4 regions of the Streptomyces sp. NPDC059649 genome follow, and region 3 is predicted to be linked to each of the others. Evidence: riboswitches for the same ligand, from Rfam matches in the RefSeq annotation. Region 3 holds a riboswitch; each other region holds the start of a gene.

Evidence for each region. A riboswitch is a leader RNA that binds a small molecule or an ion and turns the genes downstream of it on or off. The one in region 3 is predicted to bind cyclic di-AMP.
Region 1: it holds a riboswitch for cyclic di-AMP, as region 3 does, so the genes downstream of both, ACFV1J_RS32750 (NlpC/P60 family protein) here and ACFV1J_RS33175 (peptidoglycan DD-metalloendopeptidase family protein) in region 3, are expected to answer to the same signal.
Region 2: it holds a riboswitch for cyclic di-AMP, as region 3 does, so the genes downstream of both, ACFV1J_RS11040 (M23 family metallopeptidase) here and ACFV1J_RS33175 (peptidoglycan DD-metalloendopeptidase family protein) in region 3, are expected to answer to the same signal.
Region 4: it holds a riboswitch for cyclic di-AMP, as region 3 does, so the genes downstream of both, ACFV1J_RS19435 (C40 family peptidase) here and ACFV1J_RS33175 (peptidoglycan DD-metalloendopeptidase family protein) in region 3, are expected to answer to the same signal.

The regions. Positions count from the first base shown of each region.
Region 1 covers NZ_JBHWDV010000047.1:22,170-26,082, forward strand. Annotated here, with positions in the region: gene pcrA (DNA helicase PcrA) at 1-968, opposite strand, end outside; cyclic di-AMP (ydaO/yuaA leader) riboswitch at 1,304-1,473, shown strand; gene ACFV1J_RS32750 (NlpC/P60 family protein) at 1,481-2,623, shown strand; gene ACFV1J_RS32755 (hypothetical protein) at 2,792-3,145, opposite strand; gene ACFV1J_RS32760 (NlpC/P60 family protein) at 3,467-3,913, shown strand, end outside.
Region 2 covers NZ_JBHWDV010000006.1:75,238-79,150, forward strand. Annotated here, with positions in the region: gene ACFV1J_RS11035 (GntR family transcriptional regulator) at 200-889, opposite strand; gene ACFV1J_RS11040 (M23 family metallopeptidase) at 1,072-1,872, opposite strand; cyclic di-AMP (ydaO/yuaA leader) riboswitch at 1,885-2,040, opposite strand; gene ACFV1J_RS11045 (M16 family metallopeptidase) at 2,306-3,688, opposite strand; gene ACFV1J_RS11050 (M16 family metallopeptidase) at 3,724-3,913, opposite strand, start outside.
Region 3 covers NZ_JBHWDV010000049.1:19,512-23,424, forward strand. Annotated here, with positions in the region: gene ACFV1J_RS33165 (hypothetical protein) at 1-217, shown strand, start outside; gene ACFV1J_RS33170 (aldo/keto reductase) at 322-1,281, opposite strand; gene ACFV1J_RS33175 (peptidoglycan DD-metalloendopeptidase family protein) at 1,400-2,614, opposite strand; cyclic di-AMP (ydaO/yuaA leader) riboswitch at 2,626-2,780, opposite strand; gene ACFV1J_RS33180 (DUF2332 family protein) at 3,085-3,913, shown strand, end outside.
Region 4 covers NZ_JBHWDV010000016.1:114,813-118,725, forward strand. Annotated here, with positions in the region: gene ACFV1J_RS19415 (8-amino-7-oxononanoate synthase) at 1-82, shown strand, start outside; gene ACFV1J_RS19420 (ATP-binding protein) at 319-747, shown strand; gene ACFV1J_RS19425 (hypothetical protein) at 834-983, opposite strand; gene ACFV1J_RS19430 (GNAT family N-acetyltransferase) at 1,318-1,965, opposite strand; gene ACFV1J_RS19435 (C40 family peptidase) at 2,023-2,496, opposite strand; cyclic di-AMP (ydaO/yuaA leader) riboswitch at 2,501-2,673, opposite strand; gene ACFV1J_RS19440 (hypothetical protein) at 2,983-3,291, opposite strand; gene ACFV1J_RS19445 (ATP-dependent Clp protease proteolytic subunit) at 3,297-3,913, opposite strand, start outside.

The DNA of each region.
Region 1 (3,913 bases), on a different contig from region 3:
TAGATCGACTGGTCGGCGTCACCGACGACGCACAGCTCGGCGGCGGGGATCTCGGCGGTGCCGGTGCCGACCAGCTCGCGGACGAGGGTGTACTGGGCGTGGTTGGTGTCCTGGTACTCGTCCACGAGCACGTGCCGGAAGCGGCGGCGGTAGTGCTCGGCGACGTCCGGGAAGGCCTGGAGGAGGTTGACCGTGGTCATGATGATGTCGTCGAAGTCCAGGGCGTTGGCCTCGCGCAGCCGTGCCTGGTACATCGCGTACGCCTCGGCCAGCGTCTTCTCGAACCCGTCGGCCGCCGTCCCGGCGAAGGTCTCCTCGTCGATGAGCTCGTTCTTGAGGTTGGAGATCTTCGCGCTGAAGGACTTGGGCGGGAAGCGCTTGGGGTCGAGGTCCAGATCGCGGCAGACCAGGGACATCAGGCGCTTGGAGTCGGCGGCGTCGTAGATCGAGAAGGAGGACGTGAAGCCCAGCTTCTTGGACTCGCGGCGCAGGATCCGCACGCAGGCGCTGTGGAAGGTGGACACCCACATGGCGTTGGCGCGCGGGCCGACCAGCTGCTCGACGCGCTCCTTCATCTCGCCGGCGGCCTTGTTGGTGAAGGTGATCGCGAGGATCTGGCCGGGGTGGACATGCCGCTCGGCGAGCAGATGCGCGATGCGGTGGGTGAGCACCCGGGTCTTGCCGGAGCCGGCGCCGGCGACGATCAGCAGCGGGCCGCCGGTGTGCACCACGGCGGCCTTCTGCTGGTCGTTGAGCCCCTCGAGCAGCGCGGCGGGGTCGATGGCCGGGCGGGCGGCGCCGTCGCGGTAGTACGCGTCCCTGGGCGCGGGCGCGTCGAACCGCCCGCCGAACAGGTCGGCGGGGATCTCCTCGGGGACCGGCTCGTGCTCGTCCTCGGGAGGCGGCGGGGGCCCCTCGTCCTTGTGGGCGAGGTCCGCCAGGAAGCTGTCGTCAAAGAGGCTGCTCATCGCCCACCGAGTCTAGGCCGCCGCACCGACAGCGCGCCGCGGACTGTGGACAAGTGACCGGGACGGCCGGAGAACGCGCGGTATCCACCGGCGGTCGTGGCCATCGGACGCCCGGCCGAATGCGGCTTATGCGCACCGCCGGAAACGGAACGGCCGCCTCCCGAAGCGGAACGGCATCACTCAGGTCACAAAAAGGTTTCGGGCATATCGAACATCAGCCTTCACAGGAGCCACACGAGTTGGCTAACGTCCTCGCTCAGGCAGCCCGCCTCCCCGCGGACGACAGCGTTCGCACGGGCCGCCCGCGCCGAGTCCGGCCCTGCCCGCGATGTGTCCCTCCGGTCACGCACGGGTCACCCGGAGCCGGGGACCCACCAGCACCACCGGGGTGAATCGATCCGTCCGACCGCCGCAAGCGGACGTACGGACCGTAGGGCACGGCCTTCCGTCAGCGACACCGCCCGAACCCGACAGCTAACCCGGTAGGCGGTCCACGGAAGGAGTTGCCGGCCTTGGCGTCCCATCGCAAGCCGCGCACCAGCGTTCTCACCTCGCCCGGGAGCCGCCGTACGGCGGCCGGGCTCACCACCGCCGCGCTCGCCTCGGTCACCCTGCTCTCGCAGACCGCGGACGCCGCCCCCAGAGCCCCCAAGCCCAGCATCGAAGAGGTCAAGCAGAAGGTCGACGGCCTCTACCGGCAGGCCGAGGTGGCCACCCAGAAGTACAACGCGGCCAAGGAGCGCGCCGATCACCAGCGCGAGACCGTGGACGGGCTGCTCAACGCCGCGGCCAAGCGGGCCGAGAAGATGAACGAGACCCGGCGGGAGCTCGGTACGTTCGCCTCGGCCCAGTACCGCACCGGCGGCATGAACCCGACCGCGCAGCTGATGCTCGCCAAGAACCCGCAGCAGTTCTTCGACCGCAGCCACCTGATGGAGCGGCTGACCGGGCGGCAGCAGCAGGCCGTCGCCGACTACCAGCAGCAGGCCGCGGCGGCCGCCCGCCAGCGGGCCGAGGCCAGCCGCAGCCTGGACCACCTGCAGAGCTCGCAGGCCGCCCTGAAGGAGTCCAAGCGCTCCGTCCAGCAGAAGCTGGCCGAGGCCCGGCAGCTGCTGTCCCGGCTGACCGCCCAGGAGAAGGCGCGGCTGGCCGAACTGGAGCGCCGGAAGGAGGCGGCGGCCAAGCGCCGGGCCGAGGAGGAGGCGCGCAAGCAGCAGGAGCGCGAGCGGCAGCGCCAGCAGGACGGCGGCTCGACCGGCGGCCAGACCGGCGGGGACACCGGCGGCTCCACCGGGGGCTCGCAGTCCACCAAGGCCCAGCAGGCCCTGGCCTTCGCCCGCGCCCAGATCGGCAAGCCGTACGTCTGGGGCGCCACCGGGCCCTCGTCCTACGACTGCTCGGGGCTGACCCAGGCGGCGTGGAAGGCGGCCGGGGTCGACCTGCCGCGCACCACCTGGGACCAGGTCAAGGTCGGCCAGCGGGTGGCGACCAAGGACCTGCAACCCGGTGACCTGGTCTTCTTCTTCGACGACATCAGCCACGTCGGCATGTACATAGGCGGCGGCAAGATGATCCACGCCCCGCACCCGGGCGCCAACGTCCGGGAGGAGTCGATCTACTACATGCCGATCTACGGGAGCGTCCGCCCGGGCTGACGCCCGGCCCCGCTCCTCCCAGGTCCACCCCCCACGGTCACCCCCCACACGCCACCGCGCGGCCCTCGCCTCCGGATCCCGGAGTGCGACGACCGCGCGGTGTGCGGTTTGTGGGGCGCCGTTGCGGGTCCCGGGCCGTACGAGCCCGGGGTCCGGCGGCCGGCGTGGTCAGGTCCAGAGGACCGCGATGAAGATGTTGGCCACCGTGAGGCCGCCGACCGCGCCGAACAGCGCCTTGTCGACCTGCTCCTCGTCCCGCTTGACGTAGACCAGCGCCAGGATCACCACCAGGACGGCCATCTTGATGCCGATCTTGATGTTGTTGACCGGGTGGCCCTGCGCCTGGTTCAGGCCGACCAGCACGATGCCGGTGACCAGCATCGTCAGCGCGCCGTGCAGCATGGCCGGAACGAACCGGGCGGTGCCCGCACCCATCGCCTTCATCTGCGTCAGGAACCCGCCCAGCAGTGAGGCGATGCCGATGATGTGCAGGCCGACGAAGATATTGATGACTACGTCCATGGGGCGGGATCGTATCCGCCGCATAGCACGCCCTTTCCGGCAGGGTGTCCCCATTCGTCGCTTCGGTCAGCGCGGAGCGGCCGCGGCGAACGGGCGATGACGCTCCGGTCACCCGCGTTCCGGCAGCGGTCGAAACCGAACAATGCCGCGCAAGCCAGCCCACCTCCATGACGCCCGGGCTTAGCGTCCTCCTCCAGGCGGCCGACTCCCGCCGCGCCGGACTCCGCACCGGCGTCCCGTCGGCCGCCCCGCCGGGAGATACGGCGGCGGCCCGCTCCGTCCCACGGGCCGCCGCCGGGCCCCCGGCCCGAAGGGAAGGAAGTGACGGCCACCGTGGCCTCGCACCGCAAGCCCAGGCGACATCCGCTCGCCGCGCTCACCGGCGGCTCGCGCAGCGCGCGCACCGCCCGTACGGCCGCCACCCTGGCCCTCGCCGGCGCCGCCACCGCCACCACCTTCGACGGCACCGGCCAGGCGGCGGACCGGCCCACCCCCGCCCAGGTCCAGGCCCGGGTCGACGAGCTGTACCAGGAGGCAGAGGTGGCCACACAGAAGTACGACGGCGCGAAGGAAACCGCCGCGACCGCACGCGAGGAGCTGAGCAGGCTGCAGGACGAGGCCGCCCGCAGGGCCGGGGAACTGAACGCCGCACGGGCCGGGCTGGGCGCCCTGGCCGCCTCCCAGTACCGCTCCGGCGGCGTGGACCCGACCGTACGGCTGCTGCTGTCCGCCGATCCGCAGCGCTATCTGGACGGCGCCGCGGTCCTG
Region 2 (3,913 bases), on a different contig from region 3:
AAGACCGTGCCCTCCGCCGCACAATTCTCACGGCCGGTGGACAATGCACGGAGAGGCACGCACGGAAAAGCGTGCGGCGGAATGTGCGTACCGGACAGCGCGCACGCCGACATTTGAAAGCGCGCCGATATCCGGAAGTAAAGGCGGACAACAATCGCCGCCCCGGGAATTCCGCACCCCTTTGTATACGGCCCGGGTGTTAAGAACGGGCGCGCGCTGTGTTGACGGGCTGTTTCGGATCGCTCACCTCGGGTGCGGCGGGGCGCCGCAGCCGGTACACCGGGAGCGAGCGCTCGATGTGGGCCGCCATCAGGGCGCGGGCCCGTTCCGCGTCGCCCCGGGCCACCGCGTCCAGCACCGCGCCGTGTTCGTCCCATGCATCACCGGCCCGCGGCGGCGGCTCCACCGCATACATCCACTCGATCTTGCGGCGCAGCTGGGTCAGCAGCGCGGTCAGGCTGGGGCTGCCGGCCGCCTGGGCCAGCGTCTCGTGGAACCAGCCGTCGAGTTGGCGCAGGTCGGTGGGGCTGCCGTGGCGGGCCCGCTCGCGGCCGAGCCGCACCAGGCCGCGCAGCACCTTCAGATGGGCGGGGGTGCGCCGGGCGGCCGCGCGGGCCGCGCCCAGCGGCTCCAGCAGGGCGCGGATGTCGAGCAGGTCGGCGGCCTCCTGCTCGGTGGGCTCGGCGACGCACGCGCCCGCGTGGTGGCGGGTGGTGACGAAGCCCTCCGACTGCAGGGTGCGCAGCGCTTCGCGGACCGGCACCCTGGAGACGCCGTAGCGCGCCGCCAGGATCTCCTCGATCAGTCGGCTCCCCGGCGCCAGCGCACCGGAGACGATGTCCTCGCGAATCGCCGTGCACACCGCATGCGCGGAAATATGGCCTCGCATCGATCGTGCCTCCGCCGTAATCCCCGGAAAACGCCGCCGGTCGGCGGCTTTTCCGAGACTCTATTCGACCGGCACGGCTTTTCCGACGGACTCCGCGTATTCGGCGATATTTTTTGGCCAATGGGCGGGGAGGGCACCGAGGCGTGCGCCGGGAGGCCGAGGCGGGTGTGCCTGACGCCGGATCAGACGTTGACGCCGTGCGAGCGCAGATACGCGATCGGGTCGATGTCGGAGCCGTAGTCCGGGCTGGTGCGGGCCTCGAAGTGCAGATGCGGGCCGGTGACGTTGCCGGTGGCCCCGGAGAGGCCGATCTGCTGGCCGGGGGTGACGGTCTGGCCGACCGAGACGCCGATCGACGACAGGTGGCCGTACTGGGTGTACGTGCCGTCGTGCATCTTGATCACGATGTTGTTGCCGTACGACCCGCCCCAGCCGGCCTCGACGACGGTGCCCGCGCCGACCGCGTGGACGGAGGTGCCGGTGGCGGCGTGGAAGTCGATGCCGGTGTGGCTGCCGGAGGACCACAGGCTGCTGGAGGCCTTGTAGCCGGTGGAGACGTAGGAGCCGGCGACGGGGGCGACGAAGGCGTTCAGGCGCTTGCGCTCGGCGTCCCGGGCGGCCCGCTCCTTGGCCTCGCGCTCGGCCTTGGCCTTCTTCCGGGCCGCCTCGGCGTGCCGCTCGGCCTCCGCCACCCGCTTCTTGGCCTCGGCCTCGGCCTTCGCCTGCATGGCGGCGGCCTCGGCGGCGGCCTGCTGGGTGTCGGCCTGGACCTCCAGGCGGTGGGCGAGCTCGTCACCGAGCACGACGGCCTGGGTGAGGCCGGTGTCCTGGGTGCGTGCCTCGTCGGTGGCGGCCATCGCCGGTGACGCCAGGGTGGCGACGACGCCGGAGGTCGCGAGGGTGGCTATACCGGCGAGGTTGCGGGTCGTCCGGGCGCTGCGGCTGGCCCGGCGGTGCTTCCCGGTGGCACGGGTGAACGCCATGTGCTGGCTTGTCCTTTCCTTCCCTCTCGCCTACCGGGTTAGCTGACGGGTTCGGAGCAGGAAGGTCTCCTACGGGCCCCTCCGGAGAGGCGCCCGATTCACCCCAGGGACGGGTGGGTCCCCGGCTCCCCTGGCTCGCGCCGTACGGGGACTCGGCGATGACTGTCCGGTGCCACTGTTGTGGCGGAGTTGTGACGAACAGCCGGACCGACGCTAAACGGGGCCACTTTGCGGCGCCAAACGGAACCGCGATTTTGTGCGGGATGCCACAAGTTCCGGCTCAACGAGCCATCCCAAACCGGACATACAGCAGACTGCGGCAGACCGGCGGCGGACAGGCGACGAGCAGGCGACGGACATACGACGGCTCCCGTGGTGAGCGAACCCCACAGGAGCCGTCGGTCGTGACGCTTCGTCATACGCCGCCTGCGGACTAGCCGCTGACGACCGTCACCTCTCCGATGCCCAGCGCCTTGACGGGCTCGGTGATCTGCGCGGCGTCGCCCACCAGGACGGTCACCAGGCGGTCCACCGGGAAGGCGTTGACGGCGGCGGCGGTCGCCTCGACCGTGCCGGTCTCCGCGAGCCGGAGGTACAACTGCGCCTGGAAATCGTCCGGGAGCTGCTGCTCCACCTGGTCGGCGAGGGTGCCCGCGACGGCCGCCGCGGTCTCGTACTTGAGCGGCGCCACCCCGACGAGGTTCTGCACCGCGACGTCCCGCTCCTCGTCCGTCAGCCCCTCTGCCGCGAGGGTCCGCAGCACCTTCCAGAGGTCCTCCAGCGCCGGCCCGGTGGAGGCGGTGTCCACCGAGCCGCTGATGGCGAGCAGCGCGGCGCCGGTGGTGCCCTCGGGGGACGTGGGGGCCGTGGAGCGCAGCACCTGCCCGAAGGCCCGCACGCCGTAGGTGTAGCCCTTCTCCTCACGCAGGACGCGGTCCAGGCGGGAGGTGAGGGTGCCGCCCAGGCAGTACGTGCCGAGCACCTGCGCCGGCCACACGCGGTCGTGCCGGTCGGCGCCGATCCGGCCGATGAGCAGCTGCGTCTGCACGGCGCCGGGGCGGTCCACGATCACCACGCGGCCGGTGTCGTCGGCGACGATCGGGGTCGCCTTCACCGGCTCGGCGGTCGAACCGCTCCAGGCGCCGAGGGTGTCGGCGAGCGACGCGGCCAGGTCGACGCCGGTGAAGTCACCGACGATCACGGCGGTGGCCGTGGCGGGCCGGACATGGGCGTCGTAGAAGGCGCGCACGGCCGCGGCGTCGATCCGCGCGACCGTCTCCTCGGTGCCCTGACGGGGGCGGGAGATCCGCGCGGTGGCCGGGAACAGCTCCTTGGAGAGCGCCATCGCCGCGCGCCGGGCCGGGTTGGCGAGCTCGTGCGGGATCTCGTCGAGGCGATTGCGGACCAGCCGCTCGATCTCGCTCTCCGGGAACGCGGGGGCCCGCAGCGCGTCGGCGAGCAGGCCGAGCGCGCGGGTCAGCCGGGAGGCCGGGACCTCCAGGGAGACGCGTACGCCGGGGTGGTCGGCGTGGGCGTCCAGCGTGGCGCCGCAGCGCTCCAGCTCGGCGGCGAAGCCCTCCGCGTCGTATTTGTCGGTGCCCTCGGACAGGGCGCGCGCCATGATCGTGGCGACGCCGTCCAGGCCCTCCGGCTCGGCGTCCAGCGGGGCGACGAGGTTGATCTCCACCGCGACGACCTGCTGACCGGGGCGGTGACTGGTCAGGAGGGTGAGGCCGTTGGGCAGTTGGCTGCGCTCGGGGGCCGGGAAGGCCCACGGCTTGGGCGCGCCGCTCTGGGGCTGCGGGTGGAACTGCATGCTGCTCCCTGGGGAATCCTGGCGGGTGGTGTCGCTCACTGCTCCGTCTCCCCTTCCTCGGCGGCGTTGCCGGCCGGCTCGGTGGGCTCGTAGACGAGCACCGCGCGGTTGTCGGGGCGCAGCCGGGCCTTGGCGACCGCCTGCACCTCCTCGGGGGTGATGTCCAGGACCCGCTGCACGGCGGTCAGCGCGAGCTGCGGGTCGCCGAACAGGACGGCGAAGCGG
Region 3 (3,913 bases):
GGGGGGTGTGGCGCTGGCTGCGGCGGGGGCGGTGGCGGCGCGGGAGTGGCAGCGTAAGGCCGGGGCCAAGACGGCGGCGGCGTTGGGTGGGGCCTATGTGGCGGCGTTTGTGGGGTCGCATCCGCTGGCCAAGAAGATCGGGGCCTGGCCTTCGGTGTTCGCGGTGGCGGGTGGGGTGGCGCTGGCGTCCTGGGCGGTGGTGGACCGGCGGGGGTAGCGCAACGCGCGAGGTGCCATGCGTACGTGCGTCACGGCATGCGTAAGGGAGGAGCGGGGCCCCCAGGCCCCGCTCCTCCCCTTTTCAGGCCCTCCCCGCGAAGGTCAGGCCGAGGCCTCCGTCAGGAGGGTGAGTTCGGGGGCGGTGAGGGTCAGGTCGGTGACGGCCAGGAGGGGGACGAGCTGGGCGGTCGTGCGGGCGCTGGCGATCGGGGCGGCGACCGTGGGCTGCGCGGCGAGCCAGGCCAGCGCGACGGTGGCGGGCTCGGCACCGTGGGCGGCGGCGATCGCGTCGAGGGCCGCCAGGACGCGGGGGCCGCGGTCGGTGGACAGGTACTGCGCGGCCTTCTGGGACCGGGCGCTGTCGACCGCGCCACCCGGCCGGTACTTGCCGGTCAGGAAGCCGGAGGCCAGGGCGTAGTACGGGACCGCGGCCACGCCGTTGCGGGCGGCCACATCGGCGAGTTCGCCCTCGTAGGTGTCGCGGGAGACCAGGTTGTAGTGCGGCTGCAGGGCCACGTAACGGGCCACGCCCTCGCGGTCGGAGAAGGCGAGGGACTCCTCCAGGCGCCGCGCGGAGATGTTGGAGGCGCCGATCTCGCGGACCTTGCCGGCCCGGACGAGGTCGTCCAGGGCGGTCAGGAACTCGCCGACCTCCACCGACTCGTCGTCGTAGTGGGTGTAGTAGAGGTCGAGGTAATCCGTGCGGAGACGGGTGAGGGACGCCTCGACCGCGGACTTGATGGTGGCGGCGGACAGGCCCTTGTAGTCGGGGTGGGCGCCGACCTTGGTGGCGATGACGATGTCCTCGCGATTGCCGCGGGAGGCAAGCCAGTTGCCGAGCACGGTCTCGGACTCGCCGCCCTTGTTGCCGGGCGCCCAGGCCGAGTACACGTCGGCGGTGTCGATGAAGTTGCCGCCGCCCGCCACGTACGCGTCGAGTACCGCGAACGACTCGGCCTCGTCAGCGGTCCAGCCGAAGACGTTTCCCCCGAGGCAGAGCGGGGAGACGGACAGCGAGCCCAAGGCCCTGCGGGTACCGGAGTTGTTGCTTGTCGCACTCATGGTGGGGGCAGCGTTGCGGGGCGGGTGGTTATTCCCTCGTGCGGCGGTTGGTCCCGCCTACGACGGGCGGCTACGCGTGCGCATCGCGTGGCCGCCCCACCCCGCCCCGCCCCGCTCGTCAGACGTTGAGGCCGTGGTCGCGCAGCCAGGGCATCGGGTCTATCGGGTCGCCGGCGCCGGGGCGTACCTCCAGGTGGAGGTGAGGCCCGGTGACGTTGCCCGTGGCGCCGACCCGGCCGATCACGTCACCGGTGCTGACCTTGCCCGAGGTCTTGACCATCGAGGAGAGGTGGCAGAACCAGAGCTCGGTGCCGTCGTCGAGGGTCAGGACGATGCGGTAGCCGTACGAACCGGCCCAGCCGGCCTGGGTGATGGTGCCGGAGTGCACCGCCCTGACGGGCGTACCGGTCGGGGCGGCGAAGTCCTGGCCGGTGTGGTCCGCGGCCCAGCGGTCACCGGCCTGCCCGAAGCTCGCGGTGAGGGTGTACGAGGCGACCGGGGTGAGGTAGCTCTGCGCCAGTTTGGCGAGGCGCTCGGCCTCCGCCTTCCGGCGGGCCTCCTCCTCGGCCTTGCGCCGGGCCTCGGCCGCTGCCTCCTTCTTGGCGGCCGCGGCCTTCTCGGCGGCGCTCTGGTCCGCGGCCGCGTCCGTCGTGGCCTGCTTGATCGCGGCCTGTTCGGCGGCCTCGCGGGCCTCCTGTTCGCCGGCGCCCTGCTGGGCGTCGGCCTGCTGGAGGATACGGCTGCGCAGCGCCTCACCGGCGTTCGCGCCGGAGCCCGTGCCCGCACTCGACCCGGTGTCGGTGGCCGTGGTCGACGGCGAGCCCGTCGCGGCGAGCGGGTCGACGGGCGCGGAGGCAGCGTCGGACCCGGTGTCCGAGCCGCCGTCGGATATCAGGTTGCCGACGCCGGGCAGGGAGGCGGCGTCCGGGAGGTGGTCGGTGACGGCGTCGGCCACACCGCTGAGGTCGGGCATCGAGATCGGTACCGGCGGCTTGCCCTCGGCCGTGGCCATCCCGCCCGCGCCGACCGCCGCGATGACGCCGACACCCAGGACCGTGCCACCGCGGGCGAGTCCACCGCCGCGCTGCTTGGCCACCCGGTGCTTGCCGCGGACCGGGCGGACGGACTCCTCGGTGGGGTTCCACTCCTCCCACTGGCCGTCGGCGTCACCGTGCGCCTCGCCGGCCGTCGCAAAACGGGTGTCGGTGACGAAAGCGGTGCCGCCGGAGCCTGCGAAGGCGTGCGGGGCGCCCGGCGCATGCGGGGCACCCGGGCCCCGGTCGTCGAACTCGTAGGCGGATGGAGCCTCGGGGACAGGCCTGTTGGACGCCACGGGGGCGCTCTCCTTTCCTTCCTTCTCGCCTACCGGGTTAGCTGACGGGTTCGGAGCAGGAAGGTCTCCTACGGGCACCCTCTGGCGGAGGCGTCCGATTCACCCCAAGGTGGTGGTTCCCCGGTTCCCTTGGTGCAGTTCGAGATGCTGGAGGTGCGTGAAAAGCGCGTGCGGGATTCGGCGTCGGCGCGCGGTGCCGCCTCTTGCGGCGGCTGGGACGACCGCGCTGCGTTATCGGACAGTAATAGAGATCGCGGCCGTTTTCCAAGCCTTCCCGGGAATCGATATGCCTCGCGCACCAGCTGTGGCGTGGTCTTTTCCGGTCACCATGGCCATAAATCGGGCGAGTTGACCGCACCGCCCCGCACCGCCCCGTGCCGCCGCTAAACGACCTCTCGATGATTGTGCGTCAGTTGTTATGCAGAGGGGTGCCCGACCATTACGGAACGTGAAGACAGTAACGTCGGATCATGGTCGTCAACGCCGAGCGCCCCGGATACTCCGAGAGTCCCGGACACGCCGAGAGCCCCGGACCCGCCGCACGCCTCCGCAGCACCGGTCACGGGCACCACGGCCATCCCGGCCGTCCCGGCCGCAGCGGTGGCACGTCCGGAAGCGCCCAGGACGTGGCGCGCCGGTACCAGGAGTTCTCCTGGCGCGAGGCACGCGGGCGGTCCGACGCCCACGAGGAGCTGTCCGCACGGATCGGCCAGGACCAGGAGTTGTGCGAGCTGCTGGCGGGTTCGCTGCCGGCCGGCAACAAGCAGCAGCCCCAACTCCTGGTCGCCGCCGTCCGCCATCTCGACGGCCCGCACGCGGAACAGGGCCCGCGCGGCGCGGCGGCGTACGGTCGCTGGCGCGAATGGACGATCCGTCATTGGGACCAGGTGCGGGACGTGATCATGCGCCGCGGCACCCAGACCAACGAGCCGGCCCGCTGCGCCACCCTGCTGCCGCTGCTCGCCCGGCTGCCCCAGCCACTGGCCCTGCTGGAGGTCGGCACCTCGGCGGGGCTGTGTCTGCACCCGGACCGCTATCGGTACGAGTACGCGTACCGGCACGGGCCCGGGGACGGGCAGGAGTACCGGCACGGGCCCGGGTACGCGGGCGGGCCGGCTGCCGGCCACTCTGGCGGGCGCGCACCGGGAGGAGCGCACCACCCGGTCGTCGAAGTGGGCCCGGCCGACAGCCCGGTGGTCTTCCCCTGCCTGGTGCAGGCGCCGGTGCCGGCGGCAGGGCACGGACCGCACCTCCCCACCCGGCTCCCCGAGGTCGTCTGGCGGGCCGGGATCGATCTCG
Region 4 (3,913 bases), on a different contig from region 3:
CACCGCCCGCGCGGACCTGACGGACGGCCAGCTCGACCGGGCGGTGGGCACGATCCTCGCCACCGCGCCGCCGAAGATCTGATCCTTGGTGACCGTGTGTGACCGGCATGGCGTCCCATATCCGGTCTCCCGTCGCAGAGTTCACCGCTTCGAGCGATAGATATCTGCATATGTTGGCGGATCGAGCGCCACACCGGGGGAACGGGTGGCAGGCTGGCGCTCCAGCAGATCCGAGGCCGAATCGTTGACCCGAGTGGCACACCGGCTCCCCGGGCAGCGGACCGGAGCCGGCCTCGGTGGGAAAGGGACGGCGTCGCGATGGCAGACCACCAGGAATCCGCACTCACCCTGCCGAGCGCCCCGGAATCGGTCCGCCTCGCCCGCAGACACGCCCTCACCGTGCTCACCGAATGGGGCCTGCCCGCCGGTTCCACCACCGCCGACGCGGTCCGCCTGATCGTCTCCGAACTCGCCACCAACGCCGTCCAGCACACCTTCGGCCAGTCCCCGACCTTCACCCTCGAACTGCGTCTGGACCGCGACGAGGAGCTGTGCGTCGGGGTCACCGACAGTCACCCCCGCCGCCCCCGCCGGCTGCCTGCCGCGGTCCAGCAGGACAACGGCCGGGGCCTGGTCATCATCCGCTTCCTCGCCGCGGAGGCCGGCGGCCGGCTCTCCGTCGTCCCCACCGACACCGGCGGCAAGACCGTCTGGATCAGCCTGCCCTGGCAGGTCGCGGTCGGCTGACGGCGCGGCCGCCGCGGCGTACGGCCCGACGACATGCGTACGGCCGGCATGGCATGCGTACGGCCGGTACGGCATGCGTGCGGCCGTCACGGTGTGGGGGAGGGGCGGCTGAAGGCGCCGCGCAGCAGCGCGCGGAGGGTGTCCGGGGCCGGGATGCCGCCGCCGCTGCGGTAGGCCACCGCGATCCGGCGGCGCAGCTCCGGCGGGTCCAGCCGGCGGATCCCCAACGGGGTCACCGAGCCCTCCGCCACCATCTCCGGGGCCCCCGCCACGCCGAGCCCGACAGGGCGCCGTGGCGCTGCTCGTCGACCGGCTGGGTGGCTGACTGCGCCGCCCCTGGTGGCCAGGGCCCTGGAGGCCACCACCGGCGCCCTGCTCACCGCGCTGGGCGGAGCGCTGCTCGTCGAGGTCGCGCTCGCCTGAGGGCAGCGGCAGGAACGGGACCGGGCCCCACCCCAGGCACGGGCAGGGGCAGGAACGGGGCCGGCCGGACCCAACCCCAGGCAGGGGCAGGGACAGCGGAAGGGCCAGGAACGGGGCGGGACCAGGACCCCAGGCAGCGGTACCCGTTCAGCCGGGGCCGCCGGCCGGCACCAGCAGCACCTCCGCGCCCACCGGTACGAACCCCGCGGCCAGCAGGGCGCGGACGCTGCGGGCATTGCCGGGGGCGGCCTGGGCCCAGAGCCGTTCGCCCGCCGGTATGAGATGGCGGGCGGCGTGCGCCAGCCGGCGACCGAGGCCGCGTCCCTGGCCGGCGCCGTCCACCTCCGCGGCCAGCTCCCAGCGCCCGGCCAGGCCCCGCCCGATGATCAGCGTCCCGCCGTCCCCGGTCGTCCAGGCCCGCACCTCGTCGCGGTGGCGCAGCGCCCGGACGATGCGCGGATGGCTGCGGTCCGTCGTCTCCACCAGCTCCAACGGCGGCGGCCCGGGCAGCGCCTCGGCGACCATGGCCAGGTCGATGTTGTTGGCCTCGCGGCCGGTCCGTTCACCCAGCGCGGTCAGGAACGGCGGACTGAGCGGTCCGGCGAGATCGCCGGGGGCTGTCCGGTCGTGCACCCAGGACGGCTCCACGTCCGCGAACACCACGGCATGACAGGTGAACGACAGCACGCCCACGTCCCGCGGGGACGGCTGGGGCAGCACCGTCACCGAACCGTCCTCGGGCGGGAAGCTCCCCCGCGCCGCGGCCGTCAGCACCTTGCTCAGCTCCGAAGTCACCCCGTCAAATTATCGGCCAGCACTGACAATTGACCGGGCGCCCGGCGTCGCCGCAGCTCAGGGCACCCTCCCGTACGAGACCGCGCGGCTCCAGATCTTCTCCAGCCGCACCACGCTGCCGGCCTTGGGCGCATGCCACATGCGGCCCTGCCCGGCGTAGATGCCGACGTGGTAAATGCCGTTGCCGGAGTGGAAGAAGACCAGGTCCCCGCGTTTCCGGGCAGAGGACGGGATGTGCCGGGTGCGGCCGTACTGCTGGGCCGCGGTCCGCGGCAGGTCCCGGCCGGCGCGCTTGAACGAGTACACCGTCAGGCCCGAACAGTCGAAGCGGTACGGTCCCATGGCCCCGTACTGGTAGGGCGAGCCCCGCTTGGAGGCCGCGATCCGCAGCGCATGGGCGGAGACGGTCGCGGCCTCGGCGTCGGCGGAGGTTCCCGGTGCGAGCGTGGTCCCGCCGAGCGTGGCCAGCGCCAGTGCGGACACGGTGCCGGCGCGGGCCAGCAGATGCGGCGTATGCGTGCGCACGGTCATGCGCAAACCCTTCGTCAGCCGCCTGCGAAGGAAGACCTGTCGGGTTCGGGCAGGCGAAGATGCCCGGCCGTTTCCACGGCTTCACCCCAAGGAGTCCGTCGGCCGCGCGGGCCCCGGACCCCGTACTGCTCGGGTCCTCCGCTCCCGCCGATCCACACGCATCGACCGGACATCCGGCACGGCGGCGGGATTAGGCGCCCGGCCGGACCGCCCCGTCGCTGTGGCGGGGTCTTGTCGTCGAAAGGGATCCTCACGCACCCGCCACCGGAATTCCGAGTTGAAAATGCCGTATGTGAGATGCGCCACAATTGAGCCGAATGGTGGGATTTGCCCCGTCGTGGGCCGGAGCGTCATCGGCGGCACCCCCTTCGACCTGGGGCGAAACATCGGCCACCGCAGTAATTCTGGCCCCCGGCGCAATTCGTCGCCCCCCTACCGCACGCGCGGACGCTACGCCGTCCGGGCAGCGCGGGCGCGCGTGTCGGATCAGGGTTCCCGGGCCGGCGGCACCGTCACGTATCCGGCCCGGCGTTCCCCGTCCAGCACCCGCAGCGCCCGGGCCAGCGTCTCGCCGTGCAGCTCGTGCTCGCCCCGGTTGTGCATCAGCGTCAGCGCGTCCCGCAGTTCCGCGGCCTTGCTCACCAGCGCCTGAGCGGCGCGCAGCCCGCTGTAGGTGCCGCCGCCGCGGGCCGGATTGATCCGGCCCAGCAGGTCGAGCGCCTCCAGGTAACAGTCGATCAGCTGCCCCTCGGCGCGGGTCAGGGCGGGCAGCGGCGGGGTCTCCGGCGGCCACATCCGGCTCACCGTCCCACGGGTCGGTCGGCCGACCGCTTGCGGTTGCGGGTGAGCCCGTCGATCAGGCCGTACTCCTGCGCGGCCGGGGCGTCGAAGATCTTGTCGCGCTCGATGTCCGCGGCGATCCGCTCGCGCGGCTGACCGGTGTGCAGCGCCAGCATCTCCTCCAGCATGGCGCGGCCGCGCAGCACTTCCTGGGCCTGGATGTAGAGGTCGCTGGCCTGGCCCTCGAACGGTTCGCTCACCGACGGCTGGTGGATCAGCACCCGGGCGCCGGGCAGCGCCAGCCGCTTGCCGGGGGTGCCGGCGGCCAGCAGCACCGCTGCGGCGGACGCGGCCTGTCCCAGGCAGACGGTCTCCACGTCGCACGACACGAAGCGCATCGTGTCGTAGATCGCGGTCATCGCGGTGAGCGAGCCGCCGGGGGAGTTGATGTAGAGCGAGATGTCCCGCTCGGGCGCGGCGTGTTCGAGGTGGATCAGCTGCGCCATGACGTCGTTGGCGGCGGTGTCGTCGATCGGGGTCCCCAGGAAGATGATCCGCTCGCTGAGCAGCTTGGAATACGGGTCCATCGTCCGCGTCCCCTGCGCGGTGCGCTCGGTGAACTCGGGCAGGACGTAGC